DNA from 4 places in the Kitasatospora sp. NPDC034023 genome. Region 1 is predicted to be linked to each of the others. Evidence: riboswitches for the same ligand, from Rfam matches in the RefSeq annotation. Region 1 holds a riboswitch; each other region holds the start of a gene.

Region 1 (3,625 bases):
CGGGCGCAGGCCGAGGCGCGCCGCCTGGCCGGGGAGCTGGAGGCCGCGAAGGCGCAGGGCGCGGCCGAGCGCAGTGCGGCCGAGACCGAGGCGCGGCGGCTCAAGCACCGGGTCTCCGAGCTGGAGAACGCCGCCGAGCAGGGCCGCCGGTCGGCTCGCGAGGGGCGCAGCGTCGAGGACATGCGGCTGCGGCTGCTGCTGGACACCGTGCTGCAGTCGGCCCAGGGGCTGCAGCGGGAGCTGGCGCTGCCGGTCTCCCAGATCCGCCCGGCGGACCTGGTGGAGGCGGTGGTGCCGGGGGCGGCCTCGCCGCACGACGTGGCGCGGCGCGGGCTGGCCGAGGACGACCCGGCGCTGCTGGACCAGCTGCTGGCGATCCCGCAGGTGCACCTGGTGGTGGACGGCTACAACGTGACCAAGACCGGCTATCCGACGCTGCCGCTGGAGCAGCAGCGGATCCGGTTGCTGGGCGGGCTGGCGATGCTGGCCCAGCGCACCCAGGCGGAGGTCACCTGTGTGTTCGACGGGCAGGACCTGGACGTTCCGGTGATCATGGCACCGCCGCGCGGGGTCCGGGTACGGTTCAGCCGGACCGGGGAGACCGCGGACGAGCTGATTCGCCGTCTGGTGCGGGCCGAGCCGCAGGGCCGTCCGGTGGTGGTGGTCTCCGCCGACCGGGAGGTCGCGGAGGGCGTGCGGAAGGCGGGCGCGCGCCCGGTCGCCTCGGTGCTGCTGCTGAACCGGCTGGCCCGGCCCTGAGCGCGGGCCGCGTAGGATGACTCCTGGTCAGCCTTGGGTCCGTGGTGGTGTGCGGGTCCGGTGAAGTCGGTGTGGGAAACAGAGTTCACGCCTTCGGGGGAGTGGCAAAGCGGATAGATCCGCACTAGGGTCTGGCGTCAAACCTATTTTCCGGAATCTCATCCAATCGGGTGAGTCCGTTGGAAGAAGGAGCCGGTCCCTTGGCCTCCCACCGCCGTCCCAAGCAGCCGAGCCGCGCGCGGGTCTCCGTGCTCACCGCGGCCGCTGCGACCGCGGTCGCACTCTCCGCCCAGGTAGCCGCGCACGCCGCGCCGCAGCCGAACAAAACGGACGTCAAGGCGCAGATCGACCAACTCCAGCAAGAGCAGGAGCAGGCGGCAGAGAAGTACAACGGCGCCACGGAGCGGGCCACGCAGCTGCGCAAGCAGGCCGACCAGCTGCAGGACCAGGTGGCCCGCGGCCAGGAGCAGATGACCCAGCTGCAGGCCGGCCTGGCCGAGGTGGCGGGCGAGCAGTACCGCACCGGCGGCATCGACCCGTCCGTCCAGCTGATGCTCTCCTCCGACCCGTCCGGCTACCTGGAGAAGGCCTCCACCGTCCAGCAGGCCAGCACCACCCAGGCGGAGGCGCTCAAGGGGCTGCTGGACCAGCAGCGGCGGCTGGACCAGGAGAAGACCGAGGCGGCCGCCGTGCTGGCCTCGCTCGACACCACCACCAAGGACCTGAACCAGGCCAAGGCGGACGTCAACACCAAGCTGAAGGCCGCCCAGGACCTGATGAACTCGCTGAGCGCCGCCGAGCGCACCGCGCTGAAGGCCCAGCAGGCGCAGGACGACCGGGCCTCGCGCGGCAGCGACCGGGTCGACCTGAGCAGCCTGCCGCCGGCCAGTGGCTACGCGGCCGTGGCCCTCGCCAAGGCGATGAGCAAGCAGGGCTCGCCGTACGTGTGGGGCGCCACCGGGTCGAGCACCTTCGACTGCTCGGGCCTGATGGTCTGGTCGTACGGCCAGGCCGGCGTCTCGCTGCCGCGCACCTCGCAGGAGCAGGGCCACTACGGCACCGCGGTGCCCGGACTGGCGGCGGCTCAGCCGGGCGACCTGGTCATCTACGGCCCCGACATGCACCACGTCGCGATGTACATCGGCAACGGCATGGTGGTCCACGCGCCGCACACCGGTGACGTGGTGAAGGTGATGAAGGCCGACGCGATGCCGATCAACACCATCCGCCGGGTCTGACGGCCCGACACGCCGAAGGGGTTCGCCCGAGCCCTGTGATCCGCGCCACCCCCGATCGGGGGTGGCGTTCGGGTTTTCGACCGTTTCGCGAGCATCGGGTGAGACCTGATCAGCCTTGCGTGGGGCGGCGGTTACCATCGGTCATTTTCACAAAAGAACTTGGGTAATCTTCCGTCTTTTTTCTGACAAGGATTTGAACCGATCACGGTTCAGTTACTAGGGTCATGCACCGAGCCATCGCAGTGTCGATCACCCAGCCGGGGTGGCGGCGGTGGCTACCGTCGAGTTCGCGAGGCAGCGGGGCAGGTCGAAGCGACTGCCCGACAGGGGAGCCCAGTAGTCGGGGGTGCTGCGCAGCGGAGCCGGGGAACCACGTTCCTCCGGGGTGAATCGGCGCCAGGTCGGCCGCTGGAACGGCCGTGAGGCGTCGTAGGGCATGCTTCCGGCCCGAACCCGTCAGCTCACCCGGTAGGCGGACGTAGGAAGAAGGAGCCCGCCTTCGTGGCGTCCCATCGTCGTCCCAAGCCAGCCGGCCGCGCCCGTGTCTCGATCCTGACCGGTGTCGCCGCCGCAGCCGTCGCCCTCTCCGCGCAGTCCGGCGCCCACGCCGACCCGCAGCCGACCAAGGACCAGGTCAAGGAGCAGGTCGACCAGCTCAACGAGCAGGCCGAGGTGGCGACCGAGCAGTACAACGCCGCCCAGGAGAAGCAGCAGACGCTGGAGAAGCAGGTCTCCGGCCTGCAGGACCAGGTGGCCCGTCAGCAGGACCAGGTGACCGACCTGCAGGGCGGCCTGGCCGAGATCGCCGGGGAGCAGTACCGCAACGGCGGCATATCCCCGACCGTGCAGCTGATGTTCTCGTCCAGCCCGGACAGCTTCCTCAACCAGGCCGGTGCGCTGAACCAGGCCGGCGACACCCAGAAGAACCAGCTGAAGGTGCTCCAGGAGCAGCAGCGCAAGCTCGACCAGGACCGCACCGAGGCCCAGGGCAAGCTCGCCGAGCTGGAGTCGACCACCCAGCAGCTGAAGGCCTCCAAGGACGAGGTCCAGAACAAGCTGAAGGCCGCCCAGGACCTGCTCAACACCCTGACCGAGCAGGAGCGCCAGGCGCTGCGCGCGGCCGAGGAGAAGGCCGCCGCCGACGCCAAGGCCCAGGCCGACGCCGCGGTGAAGGCCCAGCAGGCCGCCGACCGCGCCTCCCGCGACAACAGCCGCACCGACCTCTCCGCGGGCTCGGCCCCGGCCCCGGCCTCGCCGGTCGCCAAGCCGGTCGCCCCCGGCAGCTCGCGCGGTGCAGCCGCGCTCTCCGCCGCCGCCTCCAAGGTCGGCAGCCCGTACGTGTGGGGCGCCACCGGCGCGTCCTCCTTCGACTGCTCCGGCCTGATGGTCTGGGCGTTCAACCAGGTCGGCGTCTCGCTGCCGCGCACCTCGCAGGAGCAGGCGCACGCCGGCACCCGGATCGGCAGCGACCTGTCCCAGGCCCAGCCCGGCGACCTGCTGATCTTCTTCGGGGACGCCCACCACGTCGGCATCTACGCCGGCAACGGCCAGGTGCTGCACGCGCCCAAGCCGGGTGCCTCGGTCCGCTACGAGGCCGTCACCAACATGCCGCTGACCAGCATCGTGCG
Region 2 (3,625 bases), on a different contig from region 1:
AGGTCGGCGTAGTACTCGATGAGCTCGGTGGAGGTGAGCGCCTTGCCCTCGAACTGGTAGGCGCCGTCCTCGTAGAACTCGGAGGCGGCGACGTCCAGGGCCAGCGCGACGTCACGGCCGGGCACGTAGCCGGCCTTCTGGATGGCCTCGGTGATCAGGTCCAGGGCCTCGCGGTTGCTGTCCAGGTTCGGCGCGAAGCCGCCCTCGTCGCCGAGGCCGGTGGACAGGCCACGCTCCTTCAGCACGCCCTTGAGGGTGTGGTAGACCTCGACGCCCCAGCGGACGGCCTCGGAGAAGGACTCCGCGCCGATCGGAGCGATCATGAACTCCTGGATGTCGACGTTGGAGTCCGCGTGCGAGCCGCCGTTGAGGATGTTCATCATCGGGACCGGCAGGACGTGCGCGTTCGGGCCGCCCAGGTAGCGGAACAGCGGCAGGTCGCTGGCCTCGGAGGCGGCGTGGGCGACGGCCAGCGAGACGCCCAGGATGGCGTTGGCGCCGAGCGAGGACTTGTCCGGGGTGGCGTCCAGGTCCAGCATGGCCTGGTCGATCAGGCGCTGCTCGGTGGCGTCGTAGCCGACCAGCTCCGGGCCGATCTGCTCGATGACGGCCAGGACGGCCTTCTCCACGCCCTTGCCGAAGTAGCGGTTCTTGTCACCGTCGCGCAGCTCCAGCGCCTCGAAGGCGCCGGTGGAGGCACCCGACGGGACAGCGGCACGACCCGTGCTGCCGTCGTCGAGGCCGACCTCGACCTCGACCGTGGGGTTGCCGCGCGAGTCGAGGATCTCACGGGCTACGACGACATCGATGGACGGCACGAGGCATCTCCTTGCGGAAGCAGGTCCGGCTGACGGTGGTGCTGTCAGCAGGACGATTGCGGAGTCGTTACGGACCAGAGCCTAGCCGCCCAGGCTCCCGGGGCCACGTCCGCCTCGGTCTCGTCTCAGCGTGTGGCCCCGCTACCCACCAGTAGTTCACCTGCTTGTCCCAGCTTGTCCCACTGAAGCGGGCGAATGCGGACGAAGGGGGCCGGCGGGCCCAACCCCCTTCGCGCGTCGGCCTTCACGCGTCGGCTCAGCCGAGGTGCAGCACCTGGCCGGGCAGGATCAGGTTCGGGTCGCCGCCGACGGTCCCGTGGTTCTGCTCGTACAGCGCGTGCCAGCCGCCGGACACGCCCTGCGCGGCGGCGATGGTCGACAGGGTGTCACCGTCGCGGACGGTGTAGTCGTGGCCGGACGCCGGAGCGGCCTGCGGCGCGTACTGCTGCTGCGCGGCCTGCGGGGCGTACTGCTGCGCGGCGGCGTGGCCCGCGTACTGCTGCGCGGCGGCGTGGCCCGCGTACTGCTGGTAGACGCTCTGGTGGCTGGTCCAGTACCAGGCGCCGTTGTTCTGGTACCAGTACACCTTCGCGTCCGCGTCCCAACCGCCCTGGCCGGAGAGGCCGTGGGCCTGCGGCTGCGCCTGCTGCTGCGGGGCGGCCTGCTGCACCGGCTTCTGGGCAGGCTTCTGCGCGGCGGGCTTCTGGGCGGCCGGGTTCTGAGCCGGCTTGGCGGCGGGCTTCTGGGCCTGCTGCGCGGGGGCGGACTGCGGCTTGGCGTCCGAGGAGGTGTCGACCGCGGCCGGGGCACCGCCCTTGCTCAGGCCCGCCTTCTTCGAGCAGACCGGCCAGGCGCCCGGGCCCTGCGAGGCGAGCACCTTCTCGGCGACCGAGATCTGCTGCGCCCGGCTGGCCTGGTTGGCCTGCGGCGCGTACGCGGTGCCGCCGTACGCCTTCCAGGTGCCGGAGGTGAACTGCAGGCCGCCGTAGAAGCCGTTGCCGGTGTTGATGCTCCAGTTGCCGCCGCTCTCGCACTGGGCGACGGAGTCCCAGGCGGAGGCCGGTGCGGCGGAGGCGCCGGTGGCGGTGAGGAGCGGCATCGCGAGTCCGACGCCGGCCACACCGGCGACGGCGATGGCCTTCTCGGTCTGGGTACGACGGCGGTGACGACCGGTTCCAACGAACAGCATGAAGAGGTCCCTCTCCGCACGCCTGCGAGGTGAGCTGTCGGGTTCGGACCGGGAGGTGGCCCGGCCGCTGTACGCGGAAACGATTCCGCTCAGGCGGCTTCACCCCAAGCCGTGGGAAACGGCAACAAACCTGGTTCCCCCGCCCCTGCCCAGGGTTCTGGTCGGTTTCCCGTGACGCGGCGGGCAGGATTCGGCGTTCCGCGCACGAGGTCCGCAGCTGCGAACTCCAGGGAGAGTAGACAGATCCTCAGACCAATCACAAGCTCATATCACCGATATCACACAGAAATTACGGCGCGTGCCCGATCGCCTACCAACGGCGCCGCTATGTCCGGATTGATGGGCGTTCACACCTGAACCGGAAGACCCCGGGCGACGTTCCGTCAGCGTGTCGCCCGGCGTTTCGTCATCTTGTGTCAGTTTGTCAGGGGCGCATAAGGGGTGTCGGGGGCGTATGCGGAGGCGTATGCAGGGGCGTATGCGGGGAGCGACTCTCCGGACTGAATTCGACCGGAAGTTCCCGCAGTCCACGCATGATCAGACCGCCGCGCCAGCGCAGATTCTCCGGGCTTTCCGCGAGCCGCAGATCGGGCAGCCGGGAAAGCAGTGTGGCCAGGGCGGCACGCCCTTCCAGGCGGGCCAGCGGGGCGCCGATGCAGTAGTGGATGCCGTGCCCGAACCCCAGGTGGGGATTGTCAGTCCGGGCCAGGTCCAGGGTGTTCTCGTCCGCGAACCGGGCCGGATCGCGGTCCGCGGCGGCCAGCACCACCAGCACCGGGTCACCGACCGGGATGTCCACCCCGCCGATGGTCAGCGGCCGCGTCGCGAACCGCCAGGTCGCCATCTCCACCGGCCCGTCGTAGCGCAGGAGTTCCTCGATCCCCGTCTCCAGCAGCGCGTGCTCCCCGCGCGCCACCGACTCCTGCAGCGACCGGCGCTGCCCCGGATTGCGCAGCAGCGCGTACATCCCGTTGCCGATGAGGTTCACGGTCGTCTCGAAACCGGCGAAGAGGAGGATGAAGGCCATTGCCGCGGCCTCGTTCTCGGTCAGGTGCTCGCCGTGGTCGCTCGCCCGGATCAGACCCGAGATCAGGTCGTCCCCGAGGTCCGCCCGCTTGCGGTGGATCAGCTCCAGCAGGTACGCCCGCATCCGCTTCACCGCTCGCCCCACGCCGCCGCGTTGGCCGCCGCCGTGGCGGATCATCATGCCGGCCCAGTCGCGGAAGTCGTCCTGGTCCTCGGCCGGCACGCCCAGCAGGTCGCAGATCGCGTAGATGGGGAGCGGGAAGGCGAACTCGTGGATGAGGTCCGCCGAACCGCGCTGCGCGAAGCCGTCGATCAGCCGGTCCGTGAGCTGCTGCACCCGCGGCTCGAACTCGGCCACCCGGCGCGGGGTGAACGCCTTCGACACCAGTCGGCGCAGCCGCGTGTGGTCCGGCGGGTCGATGTTCAGCAGGTGCGTCATCAGGTCCGCCTGCCGCTCCCCCGGGATGCCCACCCGGCCGGTGCGGTGCGCCTGCTCGCTGTGGTGCGCCGGGTTCTTCGACAGCCGGCTGTCCGCGAGCGCCTGCCGGGCGTCCGCATACCTGGTCACCAGCCAGGCCTCGACACCGCTCGG
Region 3 (3,625 bases), on a different contig from region 1:
ACGAGCCACAAGGTGCTGGCGCTGACCGTATTGATCGCCGTCGTGGTGATGGGGGGCACGGTCTGGCTGTGGCCCAGGATGGCCAGGACGACCTGGCAGGCGGTGCTCGGCCGGATCGGCACGCTGCTCGCCACCCAGTTCGCGGTGCTCGCGGCGCTCGGCCTGGTGGCGAACAACTACTTCGCCTTCTACAGCAGTTGGGACGACCTGCTGGGCACCGGTGACACCGGCCCGGTGGTGATCCACAACAAGGCGGACGCCTCCGGTCGCCTCCTGGTGGAGACGATCGGCCACGCCTCGGTCAAGGGCGGCGGTGCGGTGGGCCGCGAGCCCAGCCAGTCGGGCGAGATCCGCAAGGTCCGGATCGACGGTGCGGTCAGCCGGCTGTCCACCGAGAGCTACGTCTACCTGCCCCCGCAGTACTTCCAGCCGGAGTACGCGCAGAGGAAGTTCCCGGCCGTGATCGTCAGCACCGGGTTCCCAGGAATCGCCGAGAACCTGATCACCCGCTTCAACTACCCGGGCGCGGCGCTCAAGCTGCTGCAGGAGGGCCGGATGCAGCCGACCGTCCTGATCCTGATGCGCCCCTCGCCCGCGCTGCCGCAGGACACCGAGTGCGAGGACATCCCGAACGGCCCGCAGTCCGACACGTACTTCACCAAGGACGTGCCCTCGGCGATCCAGGCCAGCTTCCGGGTCTCGTCCGACCCGCAGGCCTGGGCCTTCATGGGCAACTCGACCGGCGGCTACTGCGCGCTCAAGCTGGCCATGCGCCACCCCGACGTGTTCCCGACCGCCGTCGCGCTCTCGGCCTACTACGACGCCGCCGACGACCCGACCACCGGTGACCTGTTCGGCGGCAGCAAGCAGCGCCGCGACGAGGCCAACCTGATGTGGCGGCTGAAGAACCTGCCGCAGCCCAACGTGTCCGTGCTGCTGGCGGGCACCAAGAAGGGCGACGGCGACTACCGGCGGGAGACCGAGGCCTTCGTCGAGGCGGCGCGGAGCCCGATGAAGGTCTCGTACAGCATGCTCGAGAACGGCGGCCACAACTTCGAGACCTGGAGCGCGCTGCTGCCGTCCTCGCTGGAGTGGCTGTCCCAGCACCTTGCGGTGCCGAACCCGACCGCCTGACGACCGGCCGCTTATCGGCCGGACCCCGGGGCCCAGCCGCGGGTCGGGGGTCCGGCCGTCACAGGTCTCAGGCCACCCGCTCCAGCGAACCGGTGTGCAGCTGGCCGACCCGGCCGCCCTCGCCCTCGAAGGTCCAGAAGGCCCGCACCGTCAGCTTGTTCAGGTCCATCACATGGCTGACGGTGATCCCGCTCTGCTCCGTCCAGCTGACGAAGTAGATCTCCGGTGCGACCTCGGCGACGTGCAGCCGCACGTCCTCCCACTGGCCCGCGGACTCGCCGAGGCCCTCCCAGCGCAGCCGCGTGCCGTCGGCCGAGTAGGTGTTGCGGAAGGCCGCGCCGTTGTCGGCCCGGAAGACGTAGGTGCGGCCGGCGAAGGCGGGCAGGGACGCGATCATGGTGGGGCGGCTCCTCGTTTCGGGCTTTGGTGCTCTTGTGCACTGCGGAAATGTCAGGCCTCCAATTTATCCGACCGGGTGCAGTCGGTCAGATCTTTGCCACGGTACGGATCGCCACCGCGCCGCCCGCCGGGGGGTGCGACCGGCACATGGACACCCGCCGCGCTCCGGTCCTACCGTCCGCCCATAAAACGCACCCCTGCGAGACTCACCCCAGCGAGACGCACCCCCACCACGCCCGTCCACACCACCGGCATCGCGACGGTCGGCGGCACCCGGCTGCTGAGCGGCCTCGACCGCCTGGAGCTGGCCTGGGCGCCGGAGGCCGAGAGCCAGGTCGACGCCTGGCTCGGCTGACCATCCCGCCAGGCCTTCGGCCGAGCACCCGGACGGGCACCCGGCCAGGAACCAGGACGGGCATCCGGCCGGGCCGGGGGATTGATCAACTCGGCCGCCGCACAGCGTTGTTGATCGACACCACTGTGAGCTGCGCGACAACCGGACCGACGGAGTTGTCCGTTCACGCACAGCCTGCCTAGCCTGCAACGGTCGTCCGCCCTCGCGGACCCCGCCGCCGGGACGCCGAGTCCCGTCCACCCGTCGGCGGGTCACCGAGCACCACGCGGACGGGAGCGGGGGAACCAAGGTCGGCGCCCGGCCCGCGCGCTCACGCGTACGGGTCGTGGCTAGGGGTGAAGCCGTTCCACAGGCGGCCGGGCCAACTGCAGCCCGAACCCGACAGCTAACCTCGCAGGCGTCGCAGAGGTCCGCTCATGCCCCAGCCTGCTGTCCGGCGCGCCACGCCGCGCCGCGCCCGCCCCTCCCGCCGCGGCCGCAACGCCGCCTTCGCCGCCACGGGGGCGCTCGCCATCAGCGGCGCCGGCCTGTTCGGACTGCCGTCCGTGAGCAGTGCCCAGGCCGCCACCGCGCCGACCGTCACCCAGGACCGGCTCGCCCCCGCCACCATGGTCGCGGGCAAGGCCGGCACCGCCTCGCTCGGCCTGCACTCCTCGGCCTGCTTCACCGCGAAGACCGTCGGCGTGGGCGTGCGGGACGCGCGCGGCACCAACCTCGACTTCCCCGGCAACGCCTCCAACGTGCAGATCTGCCCGAGCGGCGTGAACTTCACCAGCGGCGCGCGCACCCTGCCCGCCGGGACGTACACCCAGTTCGGCTTCTGGCAGGACCTCGGCGGCGTCTGGCACAACCTGCCCTCGCAGCAGCTGATGGTCTCGGCCACCGCCACCCCGGCCCCGGCCCCGACGGCCACCGCCACCCCGGCGCCGACCTCCACGCCGACCCCGACCTCCACGCCGACCCCGAGCGCCACGGCCAGCCCGACCGCCCCCGCGCCGTCCTCCCCGGTCGTCGGCAAGTCGCTGACCTGGTCGGACGAGTTCAACGGCTCGATCTCCTGGGGCCAGCGCTGGGTCGGCGACAAGAGCACCTCGTACAAGTACGGGAACCACAACCCGGACGACAACAAGCTGGACTGGCTGAACAAGAACAACGTCAGCGTCGCCAACGGGGTCGCCACCTTCACCGCCGCCCCCGGCGGCCCGGCCCTGGAGAACGGCAAGCAGTCCTGGAACACCGGCTTCCTGACCACCGAGGGCTCCAGCGAGGGCTTCCAGGTCAAGACCGGCGACTACGCCGAGACCCGGGTCAAGCTGCCCGCGGGCACCGGCGCCTGGCCGGCCCTGTGGACCTGGAAGAACGGCAACGGGGAGATCGACTCCTTCGAGTACCACCCCGACAACCCGAACCTGCTGGAGCTGACCAACCACGTCAACCCCGGCAACCCGAAGTACTACACCGACGCGAGCGCCATCGCGAAGGACCAGTGGGTGACCATCGGCACCTACTACGGCGCGAACTCGGTGGACTGGTACGTCAACGGCGTCAAGGTCTTCTCGGACGGCAAGGGCGTCGGCGCCAACTGGTCGGCGTACCTGATCCTCAACCTCTCGGTGTGCGCGGGGCAGTACCACCCCGCGCCACAGGGGACCGCTCCGATCACCATGGCCGCCGACTACGTCCGCGTCTACCGCTAACCGGTAGGACGTCTCACCGGTCGCCGCAAGCCGGCAGCCG
Region 4 (3,625 bases), on a different contig from region 1:
GGGCCGATGCGCAGCATCAGCAGCACCCCGGCGGCGCACAGCAGCGGGCCGACGGTGAGCGGGATCCGCGGGCCGATCCGCTTGCCGAGGCGCCCGGCGCGCGCCGACAGCCCCAGCATCAGCACCGTGATCGGCACCAGCGCGAAGCCCGAGACCAGCGGCGAGAACCCGGCGACGATCTGCAGCTGCACCACCAGCAGGAAGAAGACGCCGCTGAACGCCGCGTACACGCAGAGGGTGACCAGGTTCACGGCGGTGAACAGCCGGGAGGAGAACAGGCCGAGCGGCAGCATCGGATCGGGCGCGCGGCGCTCGACGGCCACGAAGGCGACGCCGAGCACCACACCGATCAACCCGCTGACCCAGACCACGGCGGACACGCCCTCCCCGGCGGCGGTCAGCGCGTAGGTGATCGCGCCGAGGGCGAACGCGGCGAGCACCGCGCCGAGCACGTCGAAGCGGCCGGTGGCGCTCTCGTCCCGGCTCTCCGGCACGTACCGCGTGGTGACCGTGATCACGGCGGCCGCGAGCGGCAGGTTCAGCAGGAAGATCCAGCGCCAGCCCGGGCCGTCCACCAGCCAGCCGCCGAGGAAGGGGCCGACCGCGGCCGACACGCCGCCGAGGCCCGACCACAGCCCGACCGCGGCCGAGCGGTCGTCAGGGTCGAAGACGGCTTGGAGCATGGCGAGCGAGCCGGGGGTGAGCAGCGCCCCGCCGATGCCCTGGACGGCGCGGGCGGCGATCAGCACCTGGATGTTCGGCGCGGCGGCGCAGGCCGCGGAGGCGGCGGCGAACCAGACCACGCCGATGAGGAAGACCCGGCGCCTTCCGTACCGGTCGCCGAGCGCGCCGCCGAGCAGGATCAGGCCCGCCAGGGTGAGCAGATAGCCGTTCAGTGTCCACTGAAGGGACGCCAGGGAGGCGCCGAGGTCGGCGCCGATGCGGGGCAGGGCGACGTTCACCACGGTGCCGTCCAGCATCGCCATGCTGGAGCCGAGCACCGTCGCCAGTAGTACCCAGCGACCCTGCGCGGTGCCCAGGCGCAGGGTGCCGGCCTCGGAAGTGGCCACGGCCCGATCCTGCTCCCCGTGAGGCCCGCGTGACAAGGGTCACCGGCGGGTGTGTCGGTGGTGTGCGGTGCGTGAGCGGACGACCGCGCAGTGCCGTCGATGTCGGCGCAGGGTCGTGGATCAGTGGCGCGGGGTGAATGGATCGCGTACGCACCGTGCAGCGGATCATCCGGAGAGTCACCGCACCCCGGGGGATGGTTGCCGATTCAAGAGATCGACATTGCTTCACCCGAACGGATGGGTTTTAGTTCAGCGACCGCCCGGCCAGTCCGGACGGATCCACCGGGTGGAACGCCGAGTCCTGCCGCTTCCCGGTGGTTCGAACTGAACTCTGTACGGCAGGAGCGGGGGACCCACAGGTAAGTCGCCGGACCGGAAGTTCGCGCCTCAGGGCGCGGCGTCCAGGGCCGGCTTGGGGTGAAGCCGCGCATGCGGCCGGGCAACTCCAGCCCGAACCCGACAGCTCACCTCGCAGGCGTCGGAGAGGAAACTTCCATGCCTGCTCAGGCTCGTCGTATCGCCCTGCCCCGCGCCGCCCGCATCGGCATCGCCACCGCCGTCACCGGTGTCTCCTTCGCCCTCCCGCTCGTCACCGCGATGAGCGCCCAGGCCCACACCGCCCCGGTCGCCCCGGCCCCGCAGGCCGCCGCCTCCACCACCGCCGTCGACGCCGCGCCGGCTCAGGCCGCGCCGGCCCAGGCCGCTCCGGCCGCCGCGCACGAGAGCTACCGCGTCGTCAGCGGCGACACCCTGTCCAAGATCGCCGACGCCAAGCACGTCGAGGGCGGCTGGCACGCGCTGTACGAGCAGAACCGCTCGGTCGTCGGCGCCAACCCGAACCTGATCTTCCCGGGCCAGCAGTTCGCGATCGCCGGCCACGCTGCCGCGCCGTCCGCGGACGTCGCCCCGGCCAAGCCCGCCAAGCCGGCCGCTCCGGTCACCCAGGCCGCTTCGGCCGCCAAGCCGCAGGCCCAGGTCCAGGTCAAGACCGAGGCCGCCAAGCCGGCCGCCCAGGTGCAGACCCAGGTTCAGACCGCCGCTCCGGCCCAGGCCGTGACCGCCGCTCCGGTCGCCGCCGCCTCCGGCTTCGTCGCGCCGCTGGCCCACCCGGTGCTCGGCGAGGCCTACGGCGTGGCCGGCTCGATGTGGGCCTCCGGCCACCACACCGGCCAGGACTTCGTGGCCTCCACCGGCACCCCGCTGCGCGCCGTCGCCAACGGTGTCGTGGTCAAGGCCGGCAACGGCGGCGCCTACGGCAACGAGGTCGAGATCAAGCTCGCCGACGGCCACTACGCCGAGTACGCGCACCTCTCCGTGATCGGTGTGAAGATCGGTCAGACCGTCACCGTCGGCCAGCAGCTCGGCCTCTCCGGCGCCACCGGCAACGTGACCGGCCCGCACCTGCACTTCGAGATCCGCACCGGCCCGGAGTACGGCTCGGACATCGACCCGGTCGCCTACCTGCGCGCGCACGGCGTCGCGCTCTGACCCTGTCGGGGTTTCAGGAACCACCGCTGCTGCGGAGCGAATCGATCCTCCGGGATGGTCATGTCGGGTGACCGCTCGACCGGGTGATCGCCGTGCAGTGGACATGGGCGCGGGACACGCCCAGGCCGGCCCGGCTCGCGGGATTCACTTCCTCGCGAGCCGGGCCGGCCGCTGCCGTTTTCGGGGTCGGCGGTTCGTTTTCGGGGCGGGGTCGGGGCGGGGTCGGGGCGGGGTCGGGGTGGCGTTCGCGGTGCGCCGGTGGTGGCCCGGGCGGTACGTGAGGAGGATGCGGCCGGGCGGTGAGCCGGTGACTCAGCTGCGGTGGGCCGGCTGACCGTACCGGGCGGCGGCCAGCAGGTCGTGCATCCGGTGGCCCAAGTCCTCGGTGTCGCGGGCCGGTTCGGGGAAGACCAGGCGGACGTCGCGGTGGCCGTCGGGGTGGTCCAGGCGCAGCACCAGGCCGTGGCGGTCCAGGGCGAGCGGGCGGATGTCCGGGTTCCGGGCGAGCAGCACCGGGTCGAGCAGGCGGGTGAGGACCTCGAGTGCGTCGGCGTGGTCGTCGGCGAAGTGGGTGAGCATCGCGGCCTCGTGGCGGGCCATCGGGTCGGGGGCGGCGAGGGCGAGGACGGCGGCGGTGACCGCGCCGGTGCCGTACGGGGTGGCGAGGACGGCGTGGGCGACGTCCACCCGCAGGTGGACGCTGAGGCCGTCGTCGGCGAGGTGGGCCAGGTGCAGCCGGCCGGCCAGGGTGAGGCGGGCGCGGACGCGGTCGCGGACGGCGACGGGGGCGACGTCGGTGACATCGAGGATGACGGCGAGGCCCTCGGCGGCGTGGGCCGCGGCCACGGTGAGCGGGGTGTCCAGCGGGGCGCGCAGCCGCAGGCGGGAGCCGTGGGCGGAGACCGGGCCGTCCAGGTCGTGCTGCTCGCCCAGGGCGCGGACGGCGAGCGAGGAGGTCGTGCTGAGCAGGCTGTGGATCCGTTCGGCGGTGGTGGGCTCGGGCACCTCGGTGTCGCCGGTTGGCAGGCTCATGGACGGACCTCCAGATAGTTAGGTGAGCCTAACCT

What was found. A riboswitch is a leader RNA that binds a small molecule or an ion and turns the genes downstream of it on or off. The one in region 1 is predicted to bind cyclic di-AMP.
Region 2: it holds a riboswitch for cyclic di-AMP, as region 1 does, so the genes downstream of both, ACZ52R_RS07715 (LysM peptidoglycan-binding domain-containing protein) here and ACZ52R_RS03205 (C40 family peptidase) in region 1, are expected to answer to the same signal.
Region 3: it holds a riboswitch for cyclic di-AMP, as region 1 does, so the genes downstream of both, ACZ52R_RS17030 (glycoside hydrolase family 16 protein) here and ACZ52R_RS03205 (C40 family peptidase) in region 1, are expected to answer to the same signal.
Region 4: it holds a riboswitch for cyclic di-AMP, as region 1 does, so the genes downstream of both, ACZ52R_RS29410 (M23 family metallopeptidase) here and ACZ52R_RS03205 (C40 family peptidase) in region 1, are expected to answer to the same signal.

What each region holds. Positions count from the first base shown of each region.
Region 1 covers NZ_JBVIRY010000002.1:75,656-79,280, reverse strand. The annotation lists gene ACZ52R_RS03215 (NYN domain-containing protein) at 1-759, shown strand, start outside; gene ACZ52R_RS03210 (C40 family peptidase) at 960-1,997, shown strand; cyclic di-AMP (ydaO/yuaA leader) riboswitch at 2,335-2,488, shown strand; gene ACZ52R_RS03205 (C40 family peptidase) at 2,499-3,625, shown strand, end outside.
Region 2 covers NZ_JBVIRY010000004.1:133,543-137,167, forward strand. The annotation lists gene eno (phosphopyruvate hydratase) at 1-818, opposite strand, end outside; gene ACZ52R_RS07715 (LysM peptidoglycan-binding domain-containing protein) at 1,075-2,007, opposite strand; cyclic di-AMP (ydaO/yuaA leader) riboswitch at 2,013-2,180, opposite strand; gene ACZ52R_RS07720 (cytochrome P450 family protein) at 2,432-3,625, opposite strand, start outside.
Region 3 covers NZ_JBVIRY010000011.1:47,202-50,826, forward strand. The annotation lists gene ACZ52R_RS17020 (alpha/beta hydrolase) at 1-1,134, shown strand, start outside; gene ACZ52R_RS17025 (phenolic acid decarboxylase) at 1,202-1,531, opposite strand; cyclic di-AMP (ydaO/yuaA leader) riboswitch at 2,138-2,303, shown strand; gene ACZ52R_RS17030 (glycoside hydrolase family 16 protein) at 2,305-3,585, shown strand.
Region 4 covers NZ_JBVIRY010000026.1:36,356-39,980, forward strand. The annotation lists gene ACZ52R_RS29405 (DHA2 family efflux MFS transporter permease subunit) at 1-1,070, opposite strand, end outside; cyclic di-AMP (ydaO/yuaA leader) riboswitch at 1,383-1,563, shown strand; gene ACZ52R_RS29410 (M23 family metallopeptidase) at 1,566-2,558, shown strand; gene ACZ52R_RS29415 (DUF2470 domain-containing protein) at 2,871-3,590, opposite strand.